Regions from separate parts of the Acidovorax sacchari genome, predicted to be linked through region 2. Evidence: predicted binding sites of a transcription regulator. Region 2 holds the regulator's gene; the other holds the start of a gene.
What was found. Region 2 encodes LexA, which represses DNA repair genes until DNA is damaged. Its sites were predicted from a motif close to ACTGTATNNNNATACAGT; they were not measured.

Region 1: the regulator LexA is predicted to act here: its motif matches at 3,267-3,284, upstream of ACGHC0_RS06895 (DNA topoisomerase IV subunit B).

What each region holds. Positions count from the first base shown of each region.
Region 1 covers NZ_AP035783.1:1,517,978-1,524,572, forward strand. The annotation lists gene bamC (outer membrane protein assembly factor BamC) at 1-92, opposite strand, end outside; gene dapA (4-hydroxy-tetrahydrodipicolinate synthase) at 169-1,065, opposite strand; gene ACGHC0_RS06880 (class I SAM-dependent methyltransferase) at 1,128-1,715, opposite strand; gene ACGHC0_RS06885 (hypothetical protein) at 1,776-1,946, opposite strand; gene ACGHC0_RS06890 (MFS transporter) at 1,955-3,193, opposite strand; gene ACGHC0_RS06895 (DNA topoisomerase IV subunit B) at 3,318-5,300, shown strand; gene ACGHC0_RS06900 (lytic transglycosylase domain-containing protein) at 5,304-6,149, shown strand; gene parC (DNA topoisomerase IV subunit A) at 6,211-6,595, shown strand, end outside.
Region 2 covers NZ_AP035783.1:3,102,124-3,108,718, forward strand. The annotation lists gene lpxK (tetraacyldisaccharide 4'-kinase) at 1-786, shown strand, start outside; gene ACGHC0_RS13930 (Trm112 family protein) at 822-1,004, shown strand; gene kdsB (3-deoxy-manno-octulosonate cytidylyltransferase) at 1,001-1,792, shown strand; gene adk (adenylate kinase) at 1,948-2,604, shown strand; gene ACGHC0_RS13945 (asparaginase) at 2,691-3,677, opposite strand; gene lexA (transcriptional repressor LexA) at 3,783-4,457, shown strand; gene ACGHC0_RS13955 (hypothetical protein) at 4,646-5,125, shown strand; gene hrpA (ATP-dependent RNA helicase HrpA) at 5,159-6,595, opposite strand, start outside.

The DNA.
Region 1 (6,595 bases), 1.6 Mb from region 2:
TAGTCGATCTTGTCGTTGTCCAGGATGGACGTGGAGCAGGCGGACAAGGCCATGGCAAGGCCCAGCAGGCCCAGGCGGTTGATAGCGTTCACGCAAAAATCCTTTGAGGGAGTCTCTGGAGGCGGGCTGCGGTGGAAAAGGCGGGGCGCAGGCAGGCGAGGGCGTGCCTCACAGCAGGCCGGCGGAGCGCAGCGCGCCTTCCACCACGGATTCGCTGCCCTGGGAAAGGGGGGTCATGGGCAGGCGCATGGTGCCGCCGCACAGGCCCATGCGCTGCATGGCCCACTTCACGGGGATGGGGTTGGCCTCGACGAAGAGCTGCTTGTGGACCGGCAGCAGCCGGAACTGGATCTCCATGGCCCGGCGCACGTCGCCGGCCAGGGCGGCCACGCAGAGTTCGTGCATCAGGCGGGGCGCCACGTTGGCGGTGACGCTGATGTTGCCCTGGCCGCCGCAGAGCATGAGGGCCACGGCGGTGGGGTCATCGCCCGAATAGACGGCGAAGCCTTCGGGCACCTCGCGGATCAGCCACTGCGCGCGCTCGATGTTGCCGGTGGCTTCCTTGATGCCGATGATGCCCGGCACCTGGGCCAGGCGCAGCACCGTGTCGTGCTGCATATCGGCGACGGAGCGGCCGGGCACGTTGTAGAGGACGGTGGGCAGGTCGCCCACGGCCTCGGCGATCGCCTTGAAGTGCCGGTACTGGCCCTCCTGCGTGGGCTTGTTGTAGTAGGGGACGACCTGCAGCTGCGTGTCGGCGCCCACCTTCTTGGCGAAGCGGGCGAGCTCGATGGCCTCGGCCGTGGAGTTGGCGCCGCAGCCGGCCATGATGGGCACGCGCCTGGCGGCCTGCTCGACGGCCACGCGGATGATCTCGCAGTGCTCCTCGACATTGACGGTGGGCGATTCGCCGGTGGTGCCCACCACGCCGATGCAGTCGGTGCCTTCGGCGACATGCCAGTCGATCAGCTTGCGCAGGGTGGGGTAGTCCACGCTGCCGTCCTCGTGCATGGGGGTGACGAGGGCGACGATGCTGCCGGTGAGGGTGGCGCTGGAAGAGGTCATGTCCACGAAGGAAAACGGTAAAAGAGCATTCTAACGAGTGTGTAACCGGCCCGGCCGGGGGGTTAACCGGAGGCGGGAGGCACGAGGGGGTGGCGGGGTGGCCCGTCGCCGGGCGCTTCCCGGACGGCCGCGAGGCGCTGCACGAACCGCTCCGGAGACGGCAGGAAGCCGTCCTCGTAGGCGACCACCCTGAGACCGGGGAAGGCCGCCAGCAGTTCCCCGGGCTCCAGCAGAAACTCCGGCCGCGACGGCCGGCCCACGGTCCCGTTGCCGCGCGCGAAGGTTTCGTACAGCAGCACGCCGCCGGGCGCGACGCTGGCCGCGAGGGCGGGCAGCAGGGGGCGCCAGAGGTAGTGGGTCACCACCACGGCGTCGAAGCGGCGCCCGGCGAAGGGCCAGGGGCCCTGTTCGATGTCCGCATGGATGAGTTCCCCCAGCGGCGTGAGCGGATCGATCGCTTCGGCGGAGCGGTCCACGCCGCTCACGGCATGGCCGCGCGCATGGAACCAGCGCAGGTGCCGGCCGCTGCCGCAGGCCACGTCCAGCACGTGGCCGCGCGGCGGCACCAGGTGGGCCCAGCGCGTGATCCATTCGGACGGCACGTCGTGGCCGTGCAGCGCGGCATGGGGTGGCGGGCCGGGACGGTGCATCAAGGGAGGAGCGCGGGAGAGAGGAGGCAGGGATTGCGGCGGACGTGCCGCGGCGGGAGTTCAGAAACAGGACCAGACCTGGTCCGCCATCATCACCACGAAGCCGGGCTCCGCATAGAGCGTGAAGGCGGCGGACAGCGCCACGGCGGCCGCGAGGGTCCAGGGCAGCCACCGCTTCCAGCCGGGGCGCCGGGAGGAAGGGGGAGGCAAAGGGGCGGAAGCCGTGGGCATGCTGCGCCTCAGGCGGGGGCGCCCGTCCGGACCGGCGTGCGCGCGATCGGCGATTCGCGCACCGGCAGGTTGATGAGGCCGGCCACCAGCCCCAAGGCGATGGCGAGGTACCAGACCACGTCGTAGCTGCCCGTGCGGTCGTAGAGGTAGCCGCCCAGCCAGACGCCCAGGAAGCTGCCGATCTGGTGGCTGAAGAACACGAACCCGCCCAGCATCGAGAGGTGCTGCACACCGAAGATCTGCGCCACCGTGGCGTTGGTGGGCGGCACGGTGGACAGCCACAGGAACCCGATCACCGCGGAGAACACGTACACCGAGACGGGGGTGAGCGGCGCGAGCAGGAACACGGTGATCGCCACCGCGCGGGCGAAATAGATGAAGGCCAGGATGTGCCGGCGCGCCATGCGCTGGCCCAGGGTGCCGGCGATGTAGGTGCCGAAGACGTTGAAGAGGCCGATCAGGGCCAGCGCGTAGCTCGCCACCTGGGGCGAGAGGCCGTGGTCCTTGAGGTAGCTGGGCATGTGCACGCCGATGAACACCACCTGGAAGCCGCACACGAAGTACCCGGCCGTGAGTAGCAGGAAGCTGGGGTAGCGCAGCGCTTCGGACAGGGCCTCGCCCACGGTCTGGCTGCGCGGCGCTGCGGGAGTGCCTGCGGCGCGGCGCCCGAAGCCCGGCTCGCGCAGGCCGAAGGCCAGCGGCACGATGAGCATCACCATGGCCGAGAGGGCGAGCAGCGATTCCTGCCAGCCCAGGCGGGCGATCAGCTGGCCCTCCACGGGCACCATCAGGAACTGCCCGAATGAGCCGGCCGCCGCGGCCACGCCCATGGCCCAGGAGCGCTTCTCGGGCGCGATCTGGCGGCCCAGCACGCCGTAGATCACGGCGTAGGTGGTGCCCGCCTGCGCCGCGCCGATCAGCACGCCGGCCGTGAGGGCGAACAGCAGGGGCGTGGGCGACAGCGCCATGCCGGCCAGCCCGAGGGCGTAGAGCACTGCCCCCGCGATCAGCACGCGGAAGGCCCCGAAGCGGTCGGCCGCCATGCCCGCGAAGATGCCGAACAGGCCCCAGGCGAGGTTCTGCACGGCGAGCGCGAGCGCGAACGTCTGGCGGGTCCAGCCCATGTCCTGCGTGATGGGCTGCAGCCACAGGCCGAAGCCGTGGCGGATGCCCATGGAGAGCGTGACGACGGCCGCGCCGCAGGCCAGGACCTGCACCATGGAGAGCTTCGGGGTTTCGGAGGACATCCATCGAATGTAGCCAAAAGCGTCCGCCGGCGCTCGCCGCGGAATGCGGGTTAACCCGTGCGGCAGGCGGGTGGCTGTCTTTCCATCCAGTGCCGCCGGGCACGCCGCACTACAATCCGCGCCCATGGCAGCCAAACCCTCTTCCGTTTCGCCCAGCGACTATTCCGAAGGTTCGATCCGCGTGCTCAAGGGCCTGGAGCCCGTGAAGCAGCGGCCGGGCATGTACACGCGCACGGACAACCCGCTGCACATCATCCAGGAAGTGCTCGACAACGCGGCCGACGAGGCCCTGGCCGGGCACGGCAAGCGCATCAAGGTCACGCTGTTCGCCGACGGCTCCGTCGGCATCGAGGACGACGGGCGCGGCATTCCGTTCGGCCTGCACCCCGAGGAGAAGGCGCCGGTGATCGAGCTGGTCTTCACGCGCCTGCATGCCGGCGGCAAGTTCGACAAGGGCAAGGGCGGTGCCTACAGCTTCTCGGGCGGCCTGCACGGCGTGGGCGTCTCGGTCACCAACGCCCTGGCGCTGCGGCTGGAGGCCACCACGCACCGCGACGGGCAGATCGCACGCCTCGTGTTCGAGGGCGGCGACGTCACCGAGCCGCTCACGGCACGGCCCCTGGCCGCGGGCGAACGCCGCCAGGGCACCACGGTGCGCGTGTGGCCGGACGGCAAGTATTTCGAGTCGACCGCGCTGCCGATGGGCGAACTGGTCCACCTGCTGCGCAGCAAGGCCGTGCTGATGCCGGGCGTGACCGTGTCGCTGGTCAACGAAAAGACCAAGGAGACGCAGACCTGGCAATACAAGGGCGGCCTGCGCGACTACCTGGGCCAGAGCCTGTCGGCCGACCCGGTGATACCGCTCTTCGAGGGCGAGGGCTATGCCGACCGGCACAACGAGAGCTTCGCCGAAGGCGAGGGCGCCGCATGGTGCGTGGGCTTCACCGACGAGGGCGCGCCCGTGCGCGAGAGCTACGTCAACCTGATTCCCACCAGCGCAGGCGGCACGCACGACGCGGGCCTGCGCGACGGCCTGTTCCAGGCGGTCAAGAGCTTCATCGAGCTGCACTCGCTGCTGCCCAAGGGCGTGAAGCTGCTGCCCGAGGACGTGTTCGCGCGCGCCTCGTACGTGCTCTCGGCCAAGGTGCTGGATCCGCAGTTCCAGGGCCAGGTGAAGGAAAAACTCAATTCGCGCGATGCCGTCCGGCTGGTCTCGAGCTACGTGCGGCCCGCGCTCGAGCTGTGGCTGCACCAGCACGTGGACTACGGCAAGAAGCTCGCCGAGCTCGCCATCAAGGCCGCGCAGACGCGCCAGAAGGCCGGGCAGAAGGTCGAGAAGAAGAAGGGCTCCGGCGTGGCCGTGCTGCCCGGCAAGCTCACCGACTGCGAGAGCCGCGACCTGTCGCACAACGAGGTGTTCCTGGTGGAGGGCGACTCCGCCGGGGGCAGCGCCAAGATGGGCCGGGACAAGGAATGCCAGGCCGTGCTGCCGCTGCGCGGCAAGGTGCTCAATACCTGGGAGGTGGACCGCGACCGGCTGTTCGCCAACACCGAGATCCACGATATCTCCGTGGCGCTGGGCGTGGACCCGCACGGCCCCGACGACACGCCGGACCTCTCCGGCCTGCGCTACGGCAAGGTCTGCATCCTGTCGGATGCCGACGTCGATGGATCCCACATCCAGGTGCTGCTGCTCACGCTGTTCTTCCGTCACTTCCCCAAGCTGATCGAGACCGGCCACATCTACGTGGCGCGTCCGCCGCTCTACCGCGTGGACGTGCCGGCGCGCGGCAAGAAGCCGGCCTCGAAGGTCTATGCACTGGACGACGGCGAGCTGGAGGCGATCCTCGACAAGTGCGCCAAGGACGGCGTGGCGCGCGAGAAGTGCCAGATCAGCCGCTTCAAGGGGCTGGGCGAGATGAATGCCGAGCAGCTCTGGGAGACCACGCTCAACCCCGACACCCGCCGCCTGCTGCCCGTGCAGCTGGGCGACCTGGGCTTCGCCGAAACCGAGGGCCTCATCACCAAGCTCATGGGCAAGGGCGAGGCGGCCGCGCGGCGCGAGCTGATGGAACTGCACGGCGACGCCGTGGAAGTGGATATCTGAGCCATGGCGGCGCAGCGCGTGGCGGATGGCACGGCGGGGGCCCGGCTGCGGCGGCAGCTGGCGGCGGGCGCGCGGATGGCCGCGCTGGGGCTCGCGCTGTGGCTGCCGCTGCAATCCGCCCATGCGGACCTCTGGGCCTACGTGGACGAGCGCGGCGTGACGCATTTCGCGGCCGAGCGCATCGACGAGCGCTACAGCCTGTTCTTCCGCGGCGACGTGTTCGACTCGACCAGGGACGGGCGCTCCACGGGCACGGGCCTGGTGCCGCCCGGTGTGGCGCCGGCAGCCACGCCGGAGGGCGCGCGGCGCCTGGCCTATTTCGACATCGCCCCCGAGGTCAAGCGCGTGAAGCATTTCCTGCGCGCCTCGGCGAACCAGCACGGGCTCGACTACGAACTGCTGCAGGCCGTGATCGCGACCGAATCGGGGTTCGATCCGCAGGCAGTGTCGCCGCGCGGCGCCGTGGGGCTCATGCAGGTGATGCCGGCCACGGCCGAACGCTTCGGCGTGGCGCGCGAGGCCAGGCGTTCGGTGGAGCAGAAGCTCACCGACCCGGGCACGAACATCGCGGCCGGCGCGCGCTACCTGCGCCACCTGATCGATCTCTTCGAGGGCCGGCTGGATCTGGCGCTGGCCGCCTACAACGCGGGCGAGGGCGCCGTGCAGCGCGCCGGCCGCCGCATTCCCGCCTACCGCGAGACGCAGAATTACGTGAAGAGCGTGCTGGGGCTCTATGCCCTGCTCAAGCCCGCGGCGGCCGCTCCGGCGCCGGTGGCAGCGGGGCGCGGCGCCGCGGCCGGCCGGGTGCGCATGGAGCTGGCGGCACCCGTGGTCCAGGGCGCGCCCTGATCTTTCGAACGACACCGCGGCGCACCGTCCGCCGCGTTCCTCTTTCCATCCTTCCCGACGCATGAGCGACAACGACCAACCCACCCTCGACTTCTCCCAGCCCGCGTCCGGCGACCACCTGGGCCTGGCCGGCTATGCGCAGCGCGCCTACCTGGAGTACGCGCTCTCCGTGGTGAAGGGCCGCGCGCTGCCGGACGTGTGCGACGGCATGAAGCCGGTGCAGCGCCGCATCCTCTTCGCGATGGAGCGCATGGGCCTGGCCTACGGCGGGCCGACCCGCAACGTGCCGGCCAAGCCCGTGAAGAGCGCCCGCGTGGTCGGCGACGTGCTGGGCCGCTTCCATCCGCACGGCGACCAGTCGGCCTACGATGCGCTGGTGCGGCTCGCGCAGGATTTCAGCCAGCGCTACCCGCTCATCGACGGCCAGGGCAACTTCGGCAGCCGCG
Region 2 (6,595 bases):
CACGCGCTGCGGCAGCGCGGCTGGCATCCGGGCGTGGTCTCCCGGGGGTACGGGCGCAGCACTTCCGACTGCCGCGAGGTATTGGCGGACAGCAACGCCGCCGAGTCCGGTGACGAGCCGCTGCTGATCGTGCGCTCCACCGGTGTGCCGGTATTCGTCGCGCCGCGCCGTGCGCAGGCGGCCCGTGCCCTGCTCGAGCGCCATCCGCGGACCGACGTGCTCGTCTGCGACGACGGCCTGCAGCACTGGGCGCTGGCGCGGGACGTGGAACTGTGCGTATTCAACGAGGAAGGCATCGGCAACGGATGGCTGCTGCCCGCGGGTCCGCTGCGCGAGCGCTGGCCGCGGCATGTGGACGCCATACTGCATGCGGGGCCGGCGCCGGAGGGGGCGGACCGCGCGCCCATGGGGGTGTTCGCCCTGCGTAGATCGCTGGCCTCCCATGCGGTGGACGCCAGCGGACGCACCACGCCGCTGTCGAGCCTGCGCGGAGTGCCGGTGCATGCCGTGGCCGCGATCGCCCGGCCCGCCGCATTCTTCGCCATGCTGCGCGACCAAGGGCTGGCCCTGGAGAAGGCGAGCGCCCTGCCCGACCATGCCGACTTTTCGGATTGGCATGCGGCCACGCCACCCGACATGCCGCTGGTCTGCACCGAGAAAGATGCCGCCAAGCTGTGGCACACGCACCCCGAGGCGCTGGCGGTACCGCTGGTGGTGGACATCGCGCCGGCCTTCTTCGACCGGCTGAATGCGCGGCTGCAGGCGCTGCGCCAGCCCTCGCTATGATCGGGCTCCATTTTCCCGAACTTGCTTGCCACGCCATGGATCCCAAACTGCTCGAACTGCTGGTCTGCCCGGTCACCAAAGGTCCCCTGACCTACGACCGCGAGCGCGACGAACTGGTGTCGCGCAGCGCACGCCTCGCGTACCCGGTGCGCGACGGCATTCCGGTCCTCCTGGAAACCGAGGCCCGCACGCTGACCGACGCGGAGCTGGAGGCGTGAGCGGCCCGGCCGCGTCCGCTGGCTTCACCGTCCTGATTCCCGCCCGGCTGGCATCGACCCGACTCCCCGACAAGCCGCTGGCGGATATCGGCGGCGTCCCGATGGTCGTGCGGGTGGCGCAGCAGGCCGCCCGCAGCGCGGCCGCCCGCGTGGTCGTGGCGGCCGACCACCCCCGCATCCTGGAAGCCTGTGCGGCGCACGGGGTGCAGGCCGTCGCGACGCGCGCGGACCATCCCAGCGGCAGCGACCGGCTGGCCGAAGCCTGCATGCTGCTCGGGCTGGCCGACGACGACGTGGTGGTGAACGTGCAGGGCGACGAGCCGCTGATCGCACCAGCCCTCATCGACGCGGTCGCCAGCCTGTTGCCGGCCCGCCCCGAAGCGGACATGGGCACGGCAGCGCATGCCATCCATGCGCTGGAGGACTTCGCCAATCCCAACGTGGTGAAAGTGGTGCTCGACGCCCGCGGCCTCGCGCACTATTTCAGCCGGGCACCGATTCCGCATGCGCGCGGCCACGCGGACACGGCATGGTGGCAGGGCGGGCTCGCGGGCGTGCCTGCGGGCTTTGCGCCGCTGCGCCATATCGGCATCTACAGCTACCGGGCAGCTTTCGTGCGGGCGTTTTCCGCGCTGCCGCCGGCCCCCACGGAAGCCCTGGAAGCGCTGGAGCAATTGCGCGCCCTGTGGCACGGACACCGCATTGCAGTGCATGTGGCGGACACCGCGCCAGGGCCGGGCGTGGACACGCCGGAAGACCTCGAACGGGTGCGCTCGCTGCTGCGCTGAAACCGCACGCCGCATGCCGTCACGATGGTGTCGCGGCTGTCAGGCTGACGGAAGGACCCGCATGCTATCCTTGCCCGCGATTGAAGCGCCACCCCGGGCCTACGGCAAGCCCCGGGCTTCCGGCGCTGGCTGATTTCAACACTTAGAGGACCTCCATGAGACTGATTCTTTTGGGCGCGCCCGGCGCCGGGAAGGGCACGCAAGCCGCGTTCATCTGCCAGAAATACGGCATTCCGCAGATCTCCACCGGCGATATGCTGCGCGCCGCCGTGAAGGCCGGCACGCCGCTGGGACAGCAGGCCAAGGCCGTCATGGATGCCGGCAAGCTGGTGAGCGACGACCTCATCATCAATCTCGTGAAGGACCGCATCGCCCAGCCGGACTGCGCCAAGGGCTTCCTCTTCGACGGCTTTCCGCGCACCATTCCCCAGGCCGATGCCATGAAGGCAGCGGGCGTCAAGCTCGACTACGTGCTGGAGATCGACGTGCCGTTCGATGCCATCATCGAGCGCATGAGCGGCCGCCGCTCGCACCCGGCCAGCGGCCGCACCTACCATGTGAAGTTCAACCCACCCAAGGTGGAAGGCAAGGACGACGTCACCGGCGAGGACCTGATCCAGCGCGAGGACGACAAGGAAGACACGGTGAAGAAGCGCCTGGAGGTGTACAGCGCGCAGACGCGCCCGCTCGTGGAGTACTACTCCACCTGGGCGAAGAACGATCCGGCCCATGCCCCCAAGTACCGCGCCATCAGCGGTACCGGCACGGTCGAGGAAATCACCCAGCGCGCGCTGGCCGCCCTGGCGGACTGAGCGCCTGGCACAGGGACGGCGCCTGGCCGGCCCGTGATCGACGCCGCCCTCCGGGCGGCGTTTTCGTTTCCGGGCTGGGGGGCGCCCTAGGCCCGTGGCTGCGCCAGCCGCTCCAGCAGCAGTTCCACCCGCGCCTTCACCACGCTCAGCCCCTGGGCGGCGGGCAGCGTGTCGCCAGGACGGGGCAGCAGCTGGCCCAGGGGGCACCGCGTGGCCACCCGCACGGCCACGCCAGCGGCCTGTGCCCGCTCCAGCGCGGCCTGCAGATGGCGATGCAGCGTGCCGTTGCCGGTGGCGGCCACGGCCAGCCCGTGCACCCCGTCGGCCACCAGCAGATCCACAACGCGTCCGGTCGCGCCCGCATGCGACAACACGACTTCGACGCGCGGCCACTCCGCGCCGCTGCGCAGCGCCTTCAGCGCCGCGGCAGCTTCGGCCGATGATCCGGAGGATTCCGCCGCGGGCCATCCGGCGGCGAGCCGCACGCGCCCCTCCTCCACCCAGCCCAGGGGGCCCGCCTCGCCGGACGCGAAGGCATTCAGCCGGTAAGGATGCACCTTCTGTACCCGCTGCGCCCCGTGCACCTCCCCGGCGGCCACTGCCACGACCCCGCGCGCGCCCGGCGTGGCGGCCACGGCGACGGCGTCGAGCAGGTTCTGCGGTCCATCGGGCGCCAGCGCGGTGGCCGGGCGCATCGCAGAGACGAGCACCACGGGCTTGTCCCGCGCTCCCGCGAGCACGCGGTGGAGAAACCACGCGGTCTCCTCGAGGGTATCGGTGCCGTGCGTGACCACCACGGCACGCACACCGGGATCCGCCAGTGCGTCCTCGCAGCGCAGGGCCAGCGCACGCCATACGGCCCCGTCCATGTCCTTGCTGTCGATCTGCGCGACCTGTTCAGCCTCCAGCCGCGCGCCGCCGGCGGCGCGCGCCAGTCCGGGCACTGCTGCCAGCAACTGGTCGATGCCGACCTGCGCGGCGGTGTAGCCGATGTTGTCTTCCGCGTTTCCGGCCGTACCGGCGATGGTTCCACCGGTGCCCAGCACCAGGATTTTTCCTGCAACCACTTGCATTGCCTTTGAAAACTGTTTAAAAATACAGTGACTGGATCGATCCACAGGTGAATCGATCCGCCCAGCGCCCGTCCGGCGCGATCTTCCTTCACTGGAGTGCCCCGCATGCTCGACAGCCCCAAGCTCACTGCCCGCCAACAGCAGATCCTGGATCTCATCCAGACCGCCATTGCACGCACCGGAGCGCCCCCCACCCGGGCGGAAATCGCCGCGGAGTTCGGCTTCAAGTCCGCCAATGCGGCCGAAGAGCACCTGCAGGCACTGGCACGCAAGGGCGTCATCGAACTGGTGAGCGGCACGTCGCGTGGCATCCGGCTGCGCGGCGAGGCCGTGCGGTCCATCAATGCGGCCCGCGGCACCCAGTTCCACCTGCCCATTCCCGGCATCTCGCAACTCATGCTGCCGCTCATCGGCCGCGTCGCCGCAGGTTCACCGATTCTCGCCGAGGAACACGTGGACCAGACCTACAGCGTGGAAGGCAGCCTCTTCCAGCACAAGCCCGACTACCTGCTCAAGGTCCGGGGCATGTCCATGCGCGATGCCGGCATCATGGATGGCGACCTGCTCGCCGTGCAGTCCACCCGCGAGGCGCGCAATGGCCAGATCATCGTCGCCCGCCTGGGTGACGAAGTCACCGTCAAGCGCCTGCGGCGCACCGCGGGTGCCATCGAGCTGCTGCCCGAGAACCCCGACTATCCCATCATCACCGTGCAGCCCGGCGAATCGTTCGAGATCGAGGGGCTGGCCGTAGGCCTCATCCGCAACACCATGCTGATGTAGCCGGCTGCGGGCCGTCCGGCGCATGGCGCCGGAGCACGGTTCGCGCCCTGTTTCCCCGTTTGGCGTTGCCCAGGTGGCGGGCGTCTGGCTTTCCTCTTCGTGTGGATGGTCAACCCTGCGGCATCGCCCTGCCCGTCTAAAGCCAATCCTGCCAGTGTTCAACCCATTCTGACCGCTGGAGTTTTTCCATGGCAAAGGCTTTGCTCGATCTCGCCACCCTCTCGTCCTGCCTGCAGCCGCTGCACGGCCTCGTCCGCTGGCTGCGGGGCACTTCCTCGGGGAATGCGTCCGTCCGCCCCGCCACACGTTCGCGCTGGCCGGATTGTCCGGCCCACGGTCGCGGGGCATCCGACACGTCCATGGCCGACCACCACCCCTCCGACGGCCCGCCAGCCGCTACGGTCCATGGCAGCGCAAAGGCCGGTGCCGCCGCATCCGTGGCACTGCCTGCAGATGCCTCCACCGCACTGCACTCGATCGCGGTGGAGCGCCCCGCGCGCGCGCCGGCCGGCAGCCAGCGCACCTGCGCGGCGCGGGTGCCGGGCGCAGTGCGGGTGGTGCAGCGCCGGCAGGCGGGTACGCCGGAGCGCTTCGTGATCTCCGGGCGCATGGCCGATGTGCGGGCGGAACTGGAGCGCTGGGCCGCCGCGGAAGCCGTGCTGCAATGATCTGCAGCGCGCGGCACCCGGCCGCCCGCCGCGTCAGCTGTTGATCTGTGCCCAGAGCTTGTCCAGGCGCTTCACGCTCACGGGTTGCGGCGTGCGGAGTTCCTGGGCGAAGAAGCTCACCCGCAGTTCCTCCAGCAGCCAGCGGAACTCCTGCATGCGCGCATCCACCTGCCCCTTGCGCTCGGCCACGAGCCGCCAGTAGCGCTGCTCCTGGGGGCGCAGTTCCGCGAGCCGCGTGGCGTCGCGTGCAGGATCGGCGCGCACCTTGTCCAGGCGCAGGGTGATGGCCTTCAGGTAGCGAGGGAAGTGCGCAAGCTGCGACCAGGGCGCCACCGCCAGGAAGTTCTTCGGAATGAGCCTTTGCAGTTGCTGCTGCGCGTCCTGGGTGGCCTCGGGTGCACCTTTCGTATCCTTGATCTTGCGCGCCGCCGCGGCGTATTCGAGCAGGATCGCACCGGCCAGCCGCGCGACCTCGTTGGCGATCAGCGTAAGCCGCCCCCGGCCTTCCTGCACGCGGCGCTGGAAGTCTGCCTCGGTCGTGGGCAGGGGGTCGACCAGGAAAGCGCGGTCCAGCGCGACGTCGATGATCTGCGCGCGCAACTCTTCCTGCGTGCCCAGCGGCATGTAGGCGACCGCCATCTTCTGCATGTCCGGGATGTTCTTTTCCAGGTACTTGAGCGCATCCTTGATCTGCAGCGCGAACAGCCGGCGCAAGCCCGCGCGGTGGCGCGCTGCGGCCACCCCGGGTTCGTCGAACACCTCGATGGTCACCGCATCGCCGCCATCGATGAGCGCCGGGAAGCCGATGAGCGTCTGCCCGCCCTTGCGGATTTCCATCAGCTCGGGCAGTTCGCCGAAGGTCCAGGCCGTGTAGCGCTGGCCCGCCGGCACGGCTGCCGGTGCGGGCGCAGCCGCCGGGCCGGCACTGGCCGGTTTGCCGGCAGCGGAAGCCGCACGGCCATCCGCGTGCCTGCCATGCGCCTCCCCCTGGCCGGCCCGGGCAGCGGGGACGTCCCCGGCAGGCGCCGCGCTGCGCTCGGCATCCGTGGCAGCCCCCCCGAGCTTGAGCCCCGCCAGGGCCTGGAACGCGCCCCGGGCCTTGGCGCCCCATTCGGCCTTGAGTGCGCCCAGATTGCGCCCCTGGCCGAGCTGCCGGCCATCCTCGTGCACCACGCGGAAGTTCATGAACAGGTGCGGGCTCAGCATGTCGAGCTTGAAATCCGCCCGCTTCACGTCGAGCGAGGTCTCGTCACGCACCTGCTTGAGCAGCACGTCCACCAAGCTGCCCTGCCCGAAGCGCTCGGGCGTGCCCAGCAGTTCGGCCAGGCGCGCAGCGTTGTCCGGCAAGGGCACGAAGCGGCTGCGCGGGCGCTGCGGCAGGCTCTTGAGCAGTGCCTGGATCTTGTCCTTGAGCATGCCCGGCACCAGCCATTCGCAGCGCTCTTCGCTGACCTGGTTGAGCACGAAGAG